DNA from 4 places in the Pseudonocardia sp. DxW genome. Region 1 is predicted to be linked to each of the others. Evidence: riboswitches for the same ligand, from Rfam matches in the RefSeq annotation. Region 1 holds a riboswitch; each other region holds the start of a gene.
The links. Region 1 has a riboswitch for cobalamin ahead of cobN (cobaltochelatase subunit CobN). Riboswitches for the same ligand answer to the same signal wherever they lie in the genome.
Positions count from the first base shown of each region.

Region 2: another riboswitch for cobalamin. It lies ahead of ACVJO7_RS09125 (hypothetical protein); the one in region 1 lies ahead of cobN (cobaltochelatase subunit CobN).
Region 3: another riboswitch for cobalamin. It lies ahead of metE (5-methyltetrahydropteroyltriglutamate--homocysteine S-methyltransferase); the one in region 1 lies ahead of cobN (cobaltochelatase subunit CobN).
Region 4: another riboswitch for cobalamin. It lies ahead of ACVJO7_RS24425 (ribonucleoside-diphosphate reductase subunit alpha); the one in region 1 lies ahead of cobN (cobaltochelatase subunit CobN).

Region 1 covers NZ_JBZFLK010000002.1:392,726-396,533, forward strand. The annotation lists gene cobN (cobaltochelatase subunit CobN) at 1-1,357, opposite strand, end outside; cobalamin riboswitch at 1,432-1,577, opposite strand; gene ACVJO7_RS04600 (PucR family transcriptional regulator ligand-binding domain-containing protein) at 1,638-3,224, opposite strand; gene speB (agmatinase) at 3,318-3,808, shown strand, end outside.
Region 2 covers NZ_JBZFLK010000005.1:37,482-41,289, reverse strand. The annotation lists gene ACVJO7_RS09130 (DNA polymerase IV) at 1-1,446, shown strand, start outside; gene ACVJO7_RS09125 (hypothetical protein) at 1,495-1,878, opposite strand; cobalamin riboswitch at 1,917-2,084, opposite strand; gene ACVJO7_RS09120 (TetR/AcrR family transcriptional regulator) at 2,085-3,053, opposite strand; gene cobA (uroporphyrinogen-III C-methyltransferase) at 3,108-3,808, opposite strand, start outside.
Region 3 covers NZ_JBZFLK010000017.1:55,959-59,766, forward strand. The annotation lists gene ACVJO7_RS24330 (AAA family ATPase) at 1-289, opposite strand, end outside; gene mdo (NDMA-dependent methanol dehydrogenase) at 423-1,715, opposite strand; cobalamin riboswitch at 1,948-2,155, shown strand; gene metE (5-methyltetrahydropteroyltriglutamate--homocysteine S-methyltransferase) at 2,330-3,808, shown strand, end outside.
Region 4 covers NZ_JBZFLK010000017.1:80,263-84,070, forward strand. The annotation lists gene ACVJO7_RS24425 (ribonucleoside-diphosphate reductase subunit alpha) at 1-2,193, opposite strand, end outside; cobalamin riboswitch at 2,309-2,512, opposite strand; gene ACVJO7_RS24430 (class I SAM-dependent methyltransferase) at 2,758-3,543, opposite strand; gene ACVJO7_RS24435 (phytanoyl-CoA dioxygenase family protein) at 3,588-3,808, shown strand, end outside.

The sequences.
Region 1 (3,808 bases):
GCAGCGCGGCGACGACGATGTGGTCGTCGTGCACGTACAGCTCGCCCGGCGGCTCGCCCCAGTGCTCGACGACGCCGTCGCGGAGGTCCTGCGGAAGCGTGTCGAACCAGCTGCGGTAGGTCGAGGCGGAGATCCGGATCGGGTTCCCGGCGAGCTTCTCCTCGGTGAGCCAGTCCGGGTCCTGCCCGCCGGCCTCGATCAGCGCGTGCATCAGCGCGTCGCCGTCGCCTGCCTCGACGCCCGGGAACCCGCCGGTCTCGTACCCGGCGGCGGCCATCGTGCGCAGCAGCGCGACCGTCGAGGCCGGGGTGTCCAGACCCACCGCGTTCCCGATCCGGGCGTGCTTGGTCGGGTACGCCGACAGCATCAGCACGATCTTCTTCTCGGCGTTCGGGATGCGGCCGAGGTTGGCGTGGTTCACCGCGATCCCGGCGACCCGGGCGGCGCGCTCGTGGTCCGGGACGTAGACGGACAGGCCGTCGTCGTCGGTCTCCTTGAACGAGAACGGGACGGTGATCAGCCGGCCGTCGAACTCGGGGACGGCGACCTGGGTGGCGACGTCGAGCGGGGACAGGCCGTCGTCGTTGGACTCCCAGGTCTCCCGGGACGAGGTCAGGCACAGGCCCTGCAGGATCGGCACGTCGAGCGCGGCGAGCTCGGTGACGTCCCACTCCTCGTCCTCGCCGCCGGCCTGCGCGGACGCCGGCTTGGTGCCGCCCGCGGCGAGCACGGTGACGACCATCGCGTCGGCGCCGCGCAGCGTGTCCAGCAGGCCGGCCGGGGCCTGGCGCAGCGAGGCGCACCAGATCGGCAGCGGTGTCGCGCCCTTCGCGGTGATCGCGTCGCAGAGCGCCTCGACGTAGGCGGTGTTCCCGGCCAGGAACTGCGCCCGGTAGAAGAGCACCGCCACGGTGGGTCCGGTCCCGGTGCCGGGGCCGTCCAGCACGCCCCACTCGGGCAGCTCCACCGGCGGCGCGAAGCCCTCACCGGTCAGCAGCACCGTGTCGGACAGGAACGCGTGCAGCTGCCGCAGGTTCTCGGTGCCGCCCTGTGCGAGGTAGGTGTGCGCCTCCGCGGCGACGCCGGCGGGCACGGTGGAGAGCTCCATCATCTCCGCGTCCGGCGCCATCTCACCGCCCAGGCAGACCAGCGGCGTGGACCGGGCTCGCAGCAGGTCCAGACCCTCCTCGAAGTAGCGGTAGCCGCCGAGCACCCGGACGACGACGACGTCGGCCGCGTCGGCCATCGCGGCCAGCTCGTCGAGCAGCACCCGGTTCGGGTTGGCGAGGCGGTAGTCCGCCCCGCCGGCACGGGCGGAGAGCAGGTCGGTGTCCGAGGTGGACAGGAGCAGGATCACCGGGCGGTCCCGGTGCGGGGCGTGCGGGCGCGCGTCATCGGCGTACCTTCCTCGGGATCCTCGTCCCGGACGGAGGTGGCGCGGCGGATGGGGCCAGTGTCTGGCTGCCCCGGCGGTCCACGAGGGTCCGCCGGGATCACAGTGGCGGGACCGCGCCGGACTCGCACCGGCTTCCTGATCCCACCCGCCGTCTTCGGTTGTCCGATCACCTTCCGCAACGGGCCGGTCCCCCGTCAAGGAACCGTGCACCGCCGTGGCGCTCGGCACCCGGTGCCGTCGGTCACCCGGCACCCTCGGTCCGGTCCCCCCGGCCCGGCCCGCCGACGGCCCGGCCGAGGTCGCGGGCGCGCAGCGCCAGCCACAGCTCGTGCCGGTCCTGCGCGGTGTCCAGCCGCCGCCCGGTGACCTGCTCGGCGGCCGCGATCCGGTTCCGGACGGTGTGCCGGTGCACGCCGAGCGCGGACGCGGCGGCCGCCCAGTGCCCGTTGCGTTCCAGGTGCGCGGCGATCGCCCGCAGCAGCTCCGGGCCGCGCGGGTCGGCGTCCAGCGGCCCGAGCACGGCGTCGGCGAAGGCCCGCAACCGGTCGTGGTCGAGCAGGGCGAGCAGCATCCGGCTGGACGCCACGTCGTCGGCGTGCGCGGGCCGCCCGGTCAGCCGGGCCACCGGGAGCGCGGAGCGGGCCTGCCGCAGCGACACCGCGAGCGCCCCCGGCCGGACGGCGATGCCGATCCCGGCCGGCCGGCGGGCGGCGAGCGCGGCCAGCACCGCCACCAGGTCGACCGACTCGGCGACCGCCAGCTCGACGGTGCCGTCGGCCTCCCCCGGCTCCGGCGCGGTCGTGCGGACCAGCGCGTCGGGCAGCACCGCGGCCAGATCGGCGGCCAGCTCCTCGGGGCGCGGCGCCGCGACCACGGCGGCGCGCAGCCGGGTCTCCGGCAGGCCGGCGGCGGCGAGCCTGCGGCCAGCGCCGTCGTCGTCGACGACGCCGCGGTCCAGCGCGGCCAGCAGCCGGGCCCGGCCGCGGCGGGCGGCGGCGTCCAGGCCGAGCCGGCGTTCCAGCTCCAGCGACAGCAGCGACACCAGGTCGCCGGTGACCTGGTTGGAGTGCGGCCCGGCGGCCGGCCCGTCGATCAGCAGCAACGCCCGGATCCGCCGCGAACCCAGCGGATGGACCTCCCGGCGGCGGCCGTCGGCGACCTCGACGGCGGCGCCCAGCAGACCCTGCCCGCGCACCTCCCCGATCGTCGTCGCGAGCCCGGCGGCCAGCTCCGCGGCCCCCTCGACGGGTGCCGCGGCCAGCACCCGGCCGAGCAGATCCACCACCACGCCGGTGCGCCCGGTCGCACCGGCGTGCGCGGCCAGCACCGCCTCGATGCCGCCCGGGGAGACCGCCGCGGCGGTCAGCGCGCGCTGGGTGCGCAGCGCCCACTGCAGCCGGGCCCGCTCGGCCGCGTCCCGGTGCGCGAACACCGCCTTGGTGACGGCGATGAACGGCACCCCCTCGGGCACCGAGAGCAGCGGCAGCCCGGCCCGGCGGGCCGCGGTGATGAGCGCCGGCGGGGTGCTGCGGTGCGGCAGGTCGGAGCCCAGGCCGACGCCGAGCGCGACCACGCCGTGCGCGCGCAGGTGCCGGGCGTAGCGGGTGAGGCCGTCGACGTCGGCGGGCAGCAGGAACCCGACGGTCAGCAGCAGCTCGCCGCCCTGCAGCCAGCCGCCCGGCTCGGCCAGCTCGGACACCGCGGCGGCGACCACGATCCGATCGAGATCGCCGTCGTCGATCGCCACCCGGCCCAGCCGCAGCTCCGGGTCGCCGAGCAGCTCACGCAGCGGCACCCCACCGGGCGGGATCGACACCATGGCGAACATGATCTCCGACGATTCGACGTTCTGTCACTTCTGTCGTCGTCGGGGGAACGAGCACGGTGGGCGGGACCCGGGTCGCGCCCAGAGGAGGAACCCATGCCGATCGGATCGGTCGACGCCGGCACCGTCCCCCGCTTCGCGGGCCCGCCCACGTTCGCCCGGCTGCCCCGGCTGGACGAGGTGGAGCACGCCGACGTGGCCGTGCTGGGGCTCCCGTTCGACGGCGGGGTGTCCTACCGGCCGGGTGCCCGGTTCGGCCCGGCGCACGTGCGGGCGTCGTCGAAGCTGCTGCGGCCCTACCACCCGCCGCTGGGGGTCTTCCCGTTCGGTGACCAGCAGGTGGCCGACGCCGGGGACCTGGGGATCGACCCGTTCGACATCGACCACGCGGTGCGCACCGTCGAACAGGCCGCGGACCGGTTGCGGGCCGGCGGGACGACGCTGCTCGCGCTCGGCGGCGACCACACGCTCGCGCTGCCGCTGCTGCGCTCGGTGGCGCGCACCCACGGGCCGGTCGCCGTCGTGCACTTCGACGCGCACCTCGACACCTGGGGCCCGTACTTCGGCGCGGACGTCACGCACGGCAC
Region 2 (3,808 bases), on a different contig from region 1:
GTGCTGCACCTCGACATGGACGCGTTCTTCGCCTCCGTCGAGCAGCTGACCCGGCCCACCCTGGCCGACCGTCCGGTACTGGTCGGCGGGGCGGGGCCGCGCGGCGTCGTCGCGGGCGCCAGCTACCAGGCGCGGGTGTTCGGGGCGCGCTCGGCGATGCCGATGGGGCAGGCCCGGCGGCGCTGCCCGCACGCCACCGTGCTGCCGCCGCGGTTCCCGCTGTACAAGGCGATCTCGGACGAGGTGATGGGTGTGCTCGCCGAGTTCTCACCGGTGCTCGAACCGGTCTCGGTGGACGAGGCGTTCATCGAGCCGCCGGCGCTGGCCGGCGCCTCCCCGGACGCCGTGCGGGAGTTCGGCACCCGGCTGCGCGCGACGGTCCGGGAGCGGACCGGGCTGCCCGCCTCGGTCGGCGCCGGCTCCGGCAAGCAGATCGCCAAGATCGCCTCCGAGCTGGCGAAGCCGGACGGGCTACGGGTCGTCGCGCACGCCGAGCAGGGCGCCGTGCTCGATCCGCTGCCGGTGCGCTCGCTGTGGGGCATCGGACCGGTGTCCGGCGAGGCGCTGCGCCGGATCGGGATCGAGACGATCGGCCAGCTCGCCGCGATGGACGGCCGGGAGGTCACCGGGGTGCTGGGCACGGCGATGGGCACCGAGCTGCACCGGCTGGCCCGCGGGATCGACGACCGGCCGGTCGCACCGCGCGGGGCGGCGAAGCAGATCAGCGCCGAGACCACCTTCGACACCGACCTGACCGCGATGTCCGCGGTGCACGCCGCCGTCGAGTCGATCTGCGTGGCGGTGCACCGCAGGCTGGTCGCCGACGGCCGGGCCGCGCGCACCGTCACCGTCAAGGCGCGCACCGGCGACTTCGTCACCCACACCCGGTCGGAGACGACGCCGTTCCCCAGCCGGGACCTCGCCACGCTGGTCGCGGTGGCCCGCCGGCTCGCCGACACCGCCCTCGGCGAGGGTGGGGTGCGGCTGCTCGGGGTGTCGGTGTCGGGCTTCAGCGAGGAGCCGCCGCTGGCCCTGTTCGACGCGGTGCCCTCGGCGCGGGGGTGGCGCGCGGCCCCGGTGGACCCGGACGGCGCGGGACCGGGCACGGCGGACCCGGGCGACCCGGGCGGAGCTGCGACCGGGCGGATGGGCACGCCGGTGGCGGTCGAGGAGCCGGCAGGGCCCCCGGCGGTGCCCGGGGAGGAGCCGGTCGACCGGCCCGCGGCTCCCGGGGAGCCGCCCGGCGACGACCGGCCGTGGCGGGCCGGTGACGACGTCGATCATCCCGAGCACGGCCACGGCTGGGTGCAGGGCGCCGGGCACGGGCGGGTCACCGTCCGATTCGAGACCGCGCTGACCGGGCCGGGCCGCACCCGCACGCTGGACGCCGCCGATCCACAGCTGACCCGCGCCGATCCGCTCCTGAGCTGGCGACCTGCCGGGTGAACCGGCCGGACCGGACCCAGCCGATCAGCGGGCTCAGCCGACCAGCGCTCAGCCGATCAGCGGGCTCCGGTGCGGCGGGGCGACCCGGGTGCCCGCGGCGACCCGGATCCCGAGTCCGGGTGCGGTGCGGGCGAGGCCGTCGAGCACCGCGCCCAGCGCGACGTCGGCGGCGGGCTCGCCCGCCACCAGCAGCACCCCGTTGCCGGCCGGGTGGTCCGCGGCCCAGGCGGTGATCCGGCCGACCGCGTCGCGCGGCGAGATCCGTTCGACCCGCCACGCCTCGGCGTAGAACAGGGCCACCGACTCCGGCCCGCGGGGGAACGTGAAGACGGTGTCGGCCTCCGCGAGCAGGCCCTCCAGCCCGTGCCCGGCCGACTCACCGGCCGGCTCGGTGCCGAGAACGACCAGGGTAGGGAGCGGGTCGACGCTCATCGCAATGTCCTCCTCGAGGGTCCGCGCCCTCAACAGTGGGAACTCCTGCGACGACGGCCAGTCTCCTGGCTCCCGGATCGACGCGCTCCCCCGCCTTCCCACCCTCGCCGGGCAGTGGCTGCGGGGTGGGGAGCGCTCCCCGGTGACAGTGGCGGGACCGCGCCGGACTCGCACCGGCTTCCTGCACCGTCGTCCGGGTCAGCCCATCACGAGCCGGTCGGGGGGTCAACAACGGGTGACGGTGACGCCTGTCCGGCGGCGAGGTCCCGCACCACCGGGGCCCAGCGCCCCGGCCAGCCGCCGGTGTGCCTCCGCGTCGAGATGGCAGCCGTCGATCCCGGTCCGGGTGATCGGGGCCGCATCGAAGAACGCGTGACCACCCGCGGCCGTCGGCGCACGCAGCGGCCCGGCGAGCCGTCGTGACGCGGCGGCCGAGGCCGCGTCGTAGACCCCCGGGGGCGGGCATCGACGCGACGAACCGCTTGGCGGCCCCGTCCATCGGCGACGGCGCGAGGACCACGAACCGCGGCACCGGCAGCCCGAGCGCCGCCGCGAACCCGGCCGGATGGTCCGGGTAGCGACCGAGCGCGCGGGCAACGTCGTCCGGGGTGCGGCGTAGCGGGTCCGCAGGTCGTTCGTCCCGAGCGCGCCCAGTTCTCCATGCCGGTGCGGACGGCGGCCATCGCCATCGAGGCGATCAGCACCGGGAGCTGCGGATCGACGTCGGGGCCCATCCGCAGCGCGGCGGCGTCGGCGAGCCTGCGGGGGGAGTTCTCGCTCAGCGACATCAGGGCACCGGTGACACCGGGGACGGTGCGGGCGAGCGCGAAGACCTCGTTCGCCTCGTCGCGGTCCGGTGGGTCCTCGCCGAGCTGGTCGAGCAGCAGCCGGCTCAGGTCGGCGAGGACCTCGCGGGGCGGGCCGGGCGGGCCGGCCACGAAGTTCTCCACCAGGTCCGGGGACAGCTCGGCCAGGGACAGCTCGACGGCCGCGGCCTCCTTGCCCGGGAAGTAGTTGAAGAACGTCCGCGGCGAGATGCCGGCCTCGGCGCCGATCGTTTCGACGGTGACCTTCTCCAGGCCGTGCTCCCGGGCCAGCCGCAGCACCACGAGATGGATGCCGCGCCGGGTCTCACTCCGCCTGCGGTCGCGCAGGCCCTCTCCTCGTTGCGCCACGACAACGATCTTTGCGCTCCGCGCAGAGTTTGCACACTGTGCACGTAACCGGCGTCACGGTCCGACCGGGGCCTCCAGCCCGGCGACAGGGCCGATCACCACGATCGCGGGCGGGCTGACCTCCTCCGCGGCGGCGACCTCGGCGGCCGTCGCCAGGGTCGCCCGCACGGTCCGCTGGATCCGGGTAGTGCCGTCCTGCACGATCAGCACCGGTGTCGACGGGTCGCGGCCGTGCTCGACGAGGACCTCGGCGAACCGGCCGAGCCGCTCCACCGCCATCATCAGCACGATGGTGCCGGCCATCCGGCCGAGCGCCGTCCAGTCGGTGAGGCTGCGCGGGTCCTCCGGCGCGACGTGCCCGGAGACGACGACGATCTCGTGCGCCACCCCACGGTGCGTCACCGGTGTCCCGGCGACGGCGGGCGCGGCGAACGCGCTGGTGAGGCCCGGGACGACGGTGACCGGCACCCCGGCCGCGGCGCACGCCTGCACCTCCTCGAACCCGCGGCCGTAGACGAACGGGTCGCCGCCCTTGAGCCGCACCACGAACTTCCCGCCCCTGGCATGCTCGACCAACAGCTCGTTGATCTTCTCCTGGGTCATCGCCCGGCCGTACGGGATCTTCGAGGCGTCGATGACCTCGACGTCCGACGGGAGCTCGTCCATCAGGTCGCGCGGGCCGAGCCGGTCGGTGACCACGACCTGGGCCCGGGACAGCAGCCGCCGCCCGCGGACGGTGATCAGCTCCGGGTCGC
Region 3 (3,808 bases), on a different contig from region 1:
CGTAGAGGGCCTTGGTCTCGTCCTGGCCCTCGTAGCACTGCAGCCGCAGCAGCCGGCGCCCGGTGGCCAGCGCGAGCATCTTCGCCAGCTCGGTCTTGCCGACGCCGGCGGGCCCCTCCAGCAGCAGCGGCTTGTCCAGCCGGGTGAGCAGGAAGACCGTGGTCGCGAGCCGGGTGTCGGCGATGTAGCCCTGCTCGCGCAGGGTCTCCACGACCTCGTCGACGGACTCGAACGGCGCCGTGTTCGGGACGGGGCTCTCAGCGCTCGTGGAGCCGGGAACGGGAGTCACGCTGGGAATCTCCTTCACAGGCCGCACCGGAGGTGGGTGCGGCGGGCCGCGCAGCCGACGGGCCCACCCGTGGCGAGTATGACCTCGCACGGAGTGGGCCCGCAGGCGCGAACGGGTCGGGCTGATCGGACGATCAGGTGAGCAGGTCGTCCAGGTCGCCGTTGATGGAGTGCTCGACGACCGGGCGGACGGTCTCGAAGGTGCACTCCTTCGGGTTGCCCGGGGTGCAGGCGTCACCCAGGACGTGGTTGGTGATCCGGTCGACGTCCGCCGCGTCGCCGATGATGGTCGGCGCGTTCTCGTAGAACTTCGTCGGGCCGATCCCGAGCCGGTTCTTCGAGTAGGTGTCCTGCTTGACGTCGGCGAACTTCTCCGGGATGCCCACGTCGCGCAGCAGCCGGATGGACGCGGCGAGCGCGGCGTCGGCGGCCTGCGGCTTGGTCATGCCGCTGGTGTCGATGCCCATCGCCTCGGCGATGTCGGCGAACCGCTCGTAGGCGACCGGCATGTTGAACGCCCACACCCGCGGCAGCGCGATGGCGTTGTTCAGGCCGTGGTGGGTGTCGTAGAAGGCCGACACCGCGTGCGAGATCGAGTGGATGATCCCCAGGCCACCGGAGTTGAACGCCTGCGCGGCGATGTACTGCGCGTACATCATGCCCTCGCGGCCGGCCAGGTCCTGGCCGTTCCACACGGCCTGGCGCAGGCTCTGCGAGGTCAGCTTGATGGCGTGCAGCGCGTTGCCCAGCGACGGCTGGAAGTTCAGCCGGGAGACGTAGGGCTCGGAGGCGTGCGCGAGCACGTCGAAGCCGCACTGCGCGGTGTAGTCGATCGGGCAGTCGTAGTAGAGCACCGGGTCGTCGATCGCCAGGGTGGTGACCGAGGCGTCGTCGAACGCGACGTACTTGTGCGGGTTGTCCGGGTCCGTCGTGGTGTCGGTGATCACGTACGCCCAGGAGGTCTCGGAGCCGGTGCCGGCCGTCGTCGAGACCGCGATGTGCGGCGGGTTCGCCGGGTTCTCGGACTTGTTGAAGCCCTCGAACTCGTTGACGTTGCGGCCGTCGTGGGCGACCGAGACGCGCGCGCCCTTGCAGGCGTCGTGCGAGGAGCCGCCGCCGATGGAGACGAACGAGTCGCACTTGTTCTGCTGGTAGAGGCCCACAGCGTCCATGACGTTGTAGTCCTTGGGGTTCGACTCGACCTGGTCGTACACGACGACCTCGAGGCCGTGGTACTTCATCGACTCGACGATCTTGTGGACGATGTCGGTGCCGCGCAGGCCGGACGTCATGACCAGGGTCTTCTTGAAGCCCAGCTTGAGGGCCTCCGGGCCGATGAGCTCGTGCGAGCCGGGACCCAGCAGCGCCCTGGGGAACGGGTGGAACTCCTTGATGGGGAACGGCTTGAGCAGCTCGTCTACCTGCATGTCAGCCCTTTCTGCGGCAGGCGGATGGGTCGAGCCGCACGCTAGGACCGGTTGTGGCCCCGGGCACAGAGGTGATCGCGATTACTCCTCGGCAGACCAGGCAGGAAACCCGTCTGAACGGAGGGGTGCAGGGATAGGTCGCCCTCGACCCCGAGCGGGGAGGGCGAACATGTTGCCAGAGTATGGCAACAGTTAGGACAAGGCAACAGTCCGCCGATCGCGTCCGGTGGGTTATGGTCGGTCCGCCGACGGTTCGTGCCGGTCCCCGCGGGGCCGGCACGGGACAACAGGGAACCCGGTGTGAATCCGGGACTGCCCCGCAGCGGTGAGTGGGAACGACAGTCGTCATCAGCACTGGGAACCGACCCGGGAAGCGACGGCCGGTAGGCACGAGCACGGCGCCCACGAGTCCGAATACCTGCCGCCGGTGCGCGCGCCGACCGGCGTGCGCGGATCCGTGGCCTCGAGGGAGGGCCCAGCGGACGACCGGGTGACCACCGTGCCCGCCGGCGCCGTCGCGCGTCCGGTGCGGACCCGCCCGGACCGTGCCGTCGTGCCCCTCTCCGGCGGTGACGGGTCCTCCACCGCGCTCGCGAGGAGAGAGGGCAGTGACCATGGCGAAACCTGTGTCATCCGTGTCCACCACCGGCAGCACCGTGCTGGGGTACCCCAGGATCGGGCCGCACCGGGAGCTGAAGCGCGCGACCGAGGCGTTCTGGGCCGGCCGGTCCGACGTCTCCGCGCTGCACGAGGTGGCGGCCGGTCTGCGCCGCGACACCTGGACCACGCTGCGGGACGCGGGACTGGACCAGGTCCCCGGCAACACGTTCTCGTTCTACGACCACGTCCTGGACACCGCGCTCGCCGTCGGCGCCGTCCCGGAGCGCTTCGCCGGCATCACCGACCCGCTGCAGCGGATGTTTGCGATGGCCCGCGGCCGCACCGGCGCGCCGGCCTGCGAGATGACCAAGTGGTTCGACACGAACTACCACTACCTGGTGCCCGAGATCGGCCCGGGGACCCGGCTCGCGCCCGGCTCGCGCGCGGCGCTCGAGGAGTTCCGGGAGGCGCTGCGCTCCGGCGTCGTGACCCGCCCGGTGCTGGTCGGCCCGGTGACCCTGCTGCTGCTCTCGAAGCCCGCCGAGGGTGCGCCCGAGGAGTTCCGGCCGCTGGACCTGCTCGGCCCGCTCGTCGAGGTCTACCGGGACCTGCTCGCCGAGCTGGCCGACGCCGGTGCCGAGTGGGTGCAGCTGGACGAGCCGGCGTTCGCCGCGGACCGCTCCGACGACGAGATCGCCGCGCTGCGCCGGGCCTACGACCGGCTCGCGGCCGCGCCGCGCCGGCCGAAGATCCTGGTCGCGTCGTACTTCGGCGAGCTCGGCCCGGCGCTGCCGGTGCTCGCCTCGACCGCGGTCGAGGGCCTGGCCCTGGACCTGGTCACCGGGGCGTCCGATCTGGACGGGATCGACGGCGTCGAGGGGATCGGCGGCAAGCTGGTGCTGGCCGGCGTCGTCGACGGGCGCAACGTGTGGCGCACCGACCTGGACGCCGCCCTGGTCACCGCGTCGCGGCTGACCGGCGTCGCGGGCCGGGTGGGGATCTCGACGTCGTGCTCGCTGCTGCACGTCCCCTACGACCTGTCCGTGGAGGCGTCGCTGACCGGCGACGTCGTCGACATGCTCGCCTTCGCCCGGCAGAAGGTCGACGAGGTGGTGCTGCTCGGCCGCGCCCTGCACGGCGGCCGGGCCTCGGTCGCGGCCGAGTTCGACGCCGCGCGGGAGACCCGGGAGCGGGTCGCGGCGGCCGCCCGCCGGGACGCGACGGTCCGGGCCCGGCTGGCCGAGCTGGGCGCCGACCACTACCGGCGCGGCGCGGCCGACGTGCGGGCGAAGGTGCAGCGCGAGGCGCTGGGCCTGCCCGACGTCCCGACCACCACGATCGGCTCGTTCCCGCAGACCGCCGCGATCCGCACCGACCGGGCGGCGCACCGCAGCGGCCGGATCGACACCGGCGAGTACACCGGGCGGATGCGCCGGGAGATCGCCCGCGTGGTCGCGCTGCAGGAGGAGATCGGGCTGGACGTGCTGGTGCAC
Region 4 (3,808 bases), on a different contig from region 1:
GGTGGAGCGGTCGACGTCCAGCTCGCCCTCCTCGCGGGCGGCCGCGAGCAGTTCCAGCGAGTCGATCGGCAGGATGCCGCGGCTCCACAGCGAGCCGTCGAACGAGGCGTAGCGGCCGCGCTCTACCGCGAGGTCCGACGACGCGGCGATCGCGTGGAAGCTGAGCGCCTCGGCGCTGCGGTCGGCGAACTCGACGGCGGCGTCGCTGCCCGGCGCGATCCGCTGCAGGAACAGCGCGTCGGCGAAGCCCATCATCCCCAGGCCGACCGGGCGGTGCCGCAGATTGGACCGGCGGGCCTCCGGGATCGTGTAGAAGTTGATGTCCACGACGTTGTCCAGCATCCGGACGGCCGTGGTGACCGTGCGCCGCAGCTTGTCGGCGTCGAGCCCGTCCGGCCCGGTGTGCGCGGCCAGGTTCACCGAGCCGAGGTTGCAGACCGCGACCTCGCCGTCCGGCCCGGCCTGGGTGTTCAGGGTGATCTCGGTGCACAGGTTCGACGAGTGCACCACCCCGGCGTGCTGCTGCGGGCTGCGCAGGTTGCACGGGTCCTTGAAGGTGATCCACGGGTGCCCGGTCTCGAACAGCATGGTCAGCATCCGGCGCCACAGGTCGACCGCGCGCACCGTCCGGTGCACCCGGATCTCGCCGCGGCCGGCGGCGGCCTCGTACTCGCGGTAGCGCCGGGCGAACGCGGTGCCGTAGAGGTCGTGCAGGTCGGGGACCTCGTCCGGGGAGAACAGCGTCCAGTCCGCGTCGGCCTGGACCCGGCGCAGGAACTCGTCGGGAACCCAGTTCGCGGTGTTCATGTCGTGCGTGCGGCGCCGGTCGTCGCCGGTGTTCTTGCGCAGGTCGAGGAACTCCTCGATGTCGACGTGCCAGGTTTCCAGGTAGGCGCACGCGGCGCCCTTGCGCTTGCCGCCCTGGTTGACCGCGACGGCGGTGTCCCCGGCGATCTTGAGGAACGGGACGACGCCCTGCGAGACGCCGTTGGTGCCGCGGATGTGCGCGCCGAGGCCGCGGACCGGGGTCCAGTCGTTGCCCAGGCCGCCGGAGTACTTCGCGAGCAGCGCGTTGTTGCGGTAACCGCCGAAGATGGAGTCCAGGTCGTCGTCGACGGTGGTGAGGAAGCACGACGACAGCTGGGCCCGGGTGGTGCCCGAGTTGAACAGCGTCGGGGTGGACGCCATGAAGTCGAAGCTCGACAGCAGCTCGTAGAACTCGATCGCGCGCGCCTCGCGATCGACCTCGCGGATCGCCAGGCCCGTCGCGACCCGCAGGAAGAACGCCTGCGGCAGCTCGAAGCGGGTGCCGCGCTCGTGCAGGAGGTAGCGGTCGTAGAGGGTCTGCAGGCCGAGGAAGCCGATCTGCAGGTCGCGCTCGGGGCGGACCGCGGCGGTGACCCGGTCCAGGTCGAACGTGGCGAGCTCCGGATCGACCAGCCCGATGTCGATCGCGCGGCGCAGGTAGTCCCTGGTGTAGGAGGCGTACCGCTGCGTCATCGTGGCCTGGTCGGGCGTCTCCCGGGTGCCGGACAGGTGTGACACGGCCTCGGTGCGCAGCCGGTCCAGCAGCAGCCGGGACGCGACCAGCGAGTAGTCCGGTTCCCGCTCGACCAGCGTGCGGGCGGCCATGACGAGTGCCTGGGACAGCTCGTCGGCGGTGATGCCGTCGTAGACGGTGCGGTCCAGCTCGGCGAGCACCGGCTCCGGCGAGACGTCGTCGATGCCCGCGCACGCCTCGGCGAGCACGGTGTCGACCCGGTCGCGGTCCAGCGGGACCCGGCTGCCGTCCGGCTGGGTGACGTGCACGGTCGGTGTGCCCGGGGCGGCGGGTGCGGCGTCGCGGGCCTGTGCGTGCTGCTCCCGGTAGAGGACGTAGGAGCGGGCGACCTTGTGGTGCCCGCCGCGCATCAGGGCCAGCTCGACCTGGTCCTGGATCTGCTCGACGTGCACGCCGGGCGCGGGATGCCGGGCGAGTGCCGCGACGACCTGGTCGGTCAGCTCGCCGACGAGATGGTGCAGCCGCGACGACGCCGCAGCCGGGCCACCCTCGACGGCCAGGAACGCCTTGGTCATCGCGACCGAGATCTTGCCGGCGTCGAAGGTGGTCTCGGAGCCGTCACGGCGGATCACCCGCAGGCCGGGCGGGGCCGTGCCGTGCGCGGATGCAGGGGGAGCGGTGCTTGCGGTCACGGGTCTCTCTCCTCGCGAGTCGCCGTCGGTCCGTGACCCGCGCGAGGAGGCGACGACGGTCCGGGACCGCCGCACCCTGGCGCCCTCCCGCGAGGCCCCGGAGCTGCGCACGCCGGCGGCGCGCGCACCGGTGGCAGGTCTTCGGACTCACGGGCGTCGTGCACGCTCCTACTGGCCGTCGCTTCCCGGGATCGCTCCCAGTGCTCGTTGACGGCGGTCGTTCCCGTTCACCGCTGCGGGGCAGTCCCGGATTCGCACCGGGTTCCCTGTTGCCTCACCGGCCCGGGCGGGCCGGTGAACCACCAGCGCCGCGGACACTACATCTTGGGGCGGTCGCCGTTCGAGACCCCAAGGAGTCGGTGTGGTGCGACGAATCGTCACCGCCGGTGAACGGTGCAGGTCGGCCCCGGCGGGTCGGTCCGGTGGACGACGACGGGTCACCCGGGCGGGTGATGCGCGTCGCGCCGGTGGCCGTCGCCTCGGTCGCCGTGGTCGTCGTCGTGGTCGTCGTCGTGGTCGTCGCCGCGATGTGGCCGGCCGGGCCGGCCGGGCCGGGCGGCGCCGTCACCGGGTCGGCGCGGTCGCATCGACGACGAGGAACTCCGCGTCGAGCCGGACCGGCCGGTCCGCCGGTCCGGCGAGTGCCTCGACGTCGTCGAACATCGCGCTCGCGCGCCCGCCCAGCCCGGTCGCGGCGGCGGCGTGCGCGGGGGAGTGCCGGCGCAGGAAGGTGGTCATCGCCGCCGGCGAGTCGAAGTGCCACGGCAGCCGGTGTGCGGAGACCCGGATCCCGGCGAATCCGGCCAGCCGCCGGCGCGCCGTGTCCGGGACTCCCCAGTCGAGCGGGTCGGCGACCCCCGGCGGGGTGCCGGTGTGCGCCCGCATCGCCGTGGTCATCCGCCCCATGAACCCGTCCGGCGTCCACGCCGTGAAGGCCAGCCGGCCCCCCGGCGCGAGCACCCGGCGCAGCTCGGCCAGTGCGGTCTCCGGCCGCGGGGCGAAGATCAGTCCGAAGCTCGACACGACGACGTCGGCGCTGCCGTCCGGCAACGGTAGGTCCTCCGCGTCGGCCTCCAGCCAGACGATCCCGGTCCCCGCGGTCCGCTCCCGGCCGAGCTCGACCATCCGGGGTGCGAGATCGGTCGCGAGCACCGCGGCGCCCCGCTCCCGGAGCATGAGCGCGGCGGTGCCGGTACCCGCGGCGACATCGAGCACCTGCTCGGTGCCGCCGGGTGCGACGGTGTCGACCAGGGCACGGGATGCGGGTGCGAGTCGCGCGGCGAGCGGGCGGTAGTCCGCGCCGCCCCACAGGCTGCGCATGGCGGTCGTGTACCCATCGGGATCGGTCACCACAAAATAGTATCGATATCCATGTTCAACAAGGAAGGTGTGGGATGCCCGGATTCGAGATCTGCCGTGGAGTGTTCACCGGTGACGAGCTCGCCGGGCTCCGCGACGCCGTGGAGGCCGCGGTGGCGCTGGCCGCTGCGGCCGACGTCGTGCACGAGACGGTGTCCGGTGACGGCCGTCGGATCGCCACCACGGTCGGCCTGCGCGGTGGGGCGCCGACGTCGGTGCACCGGGAACCCGGCGGCGACGTGGTGCGCAACCTGCG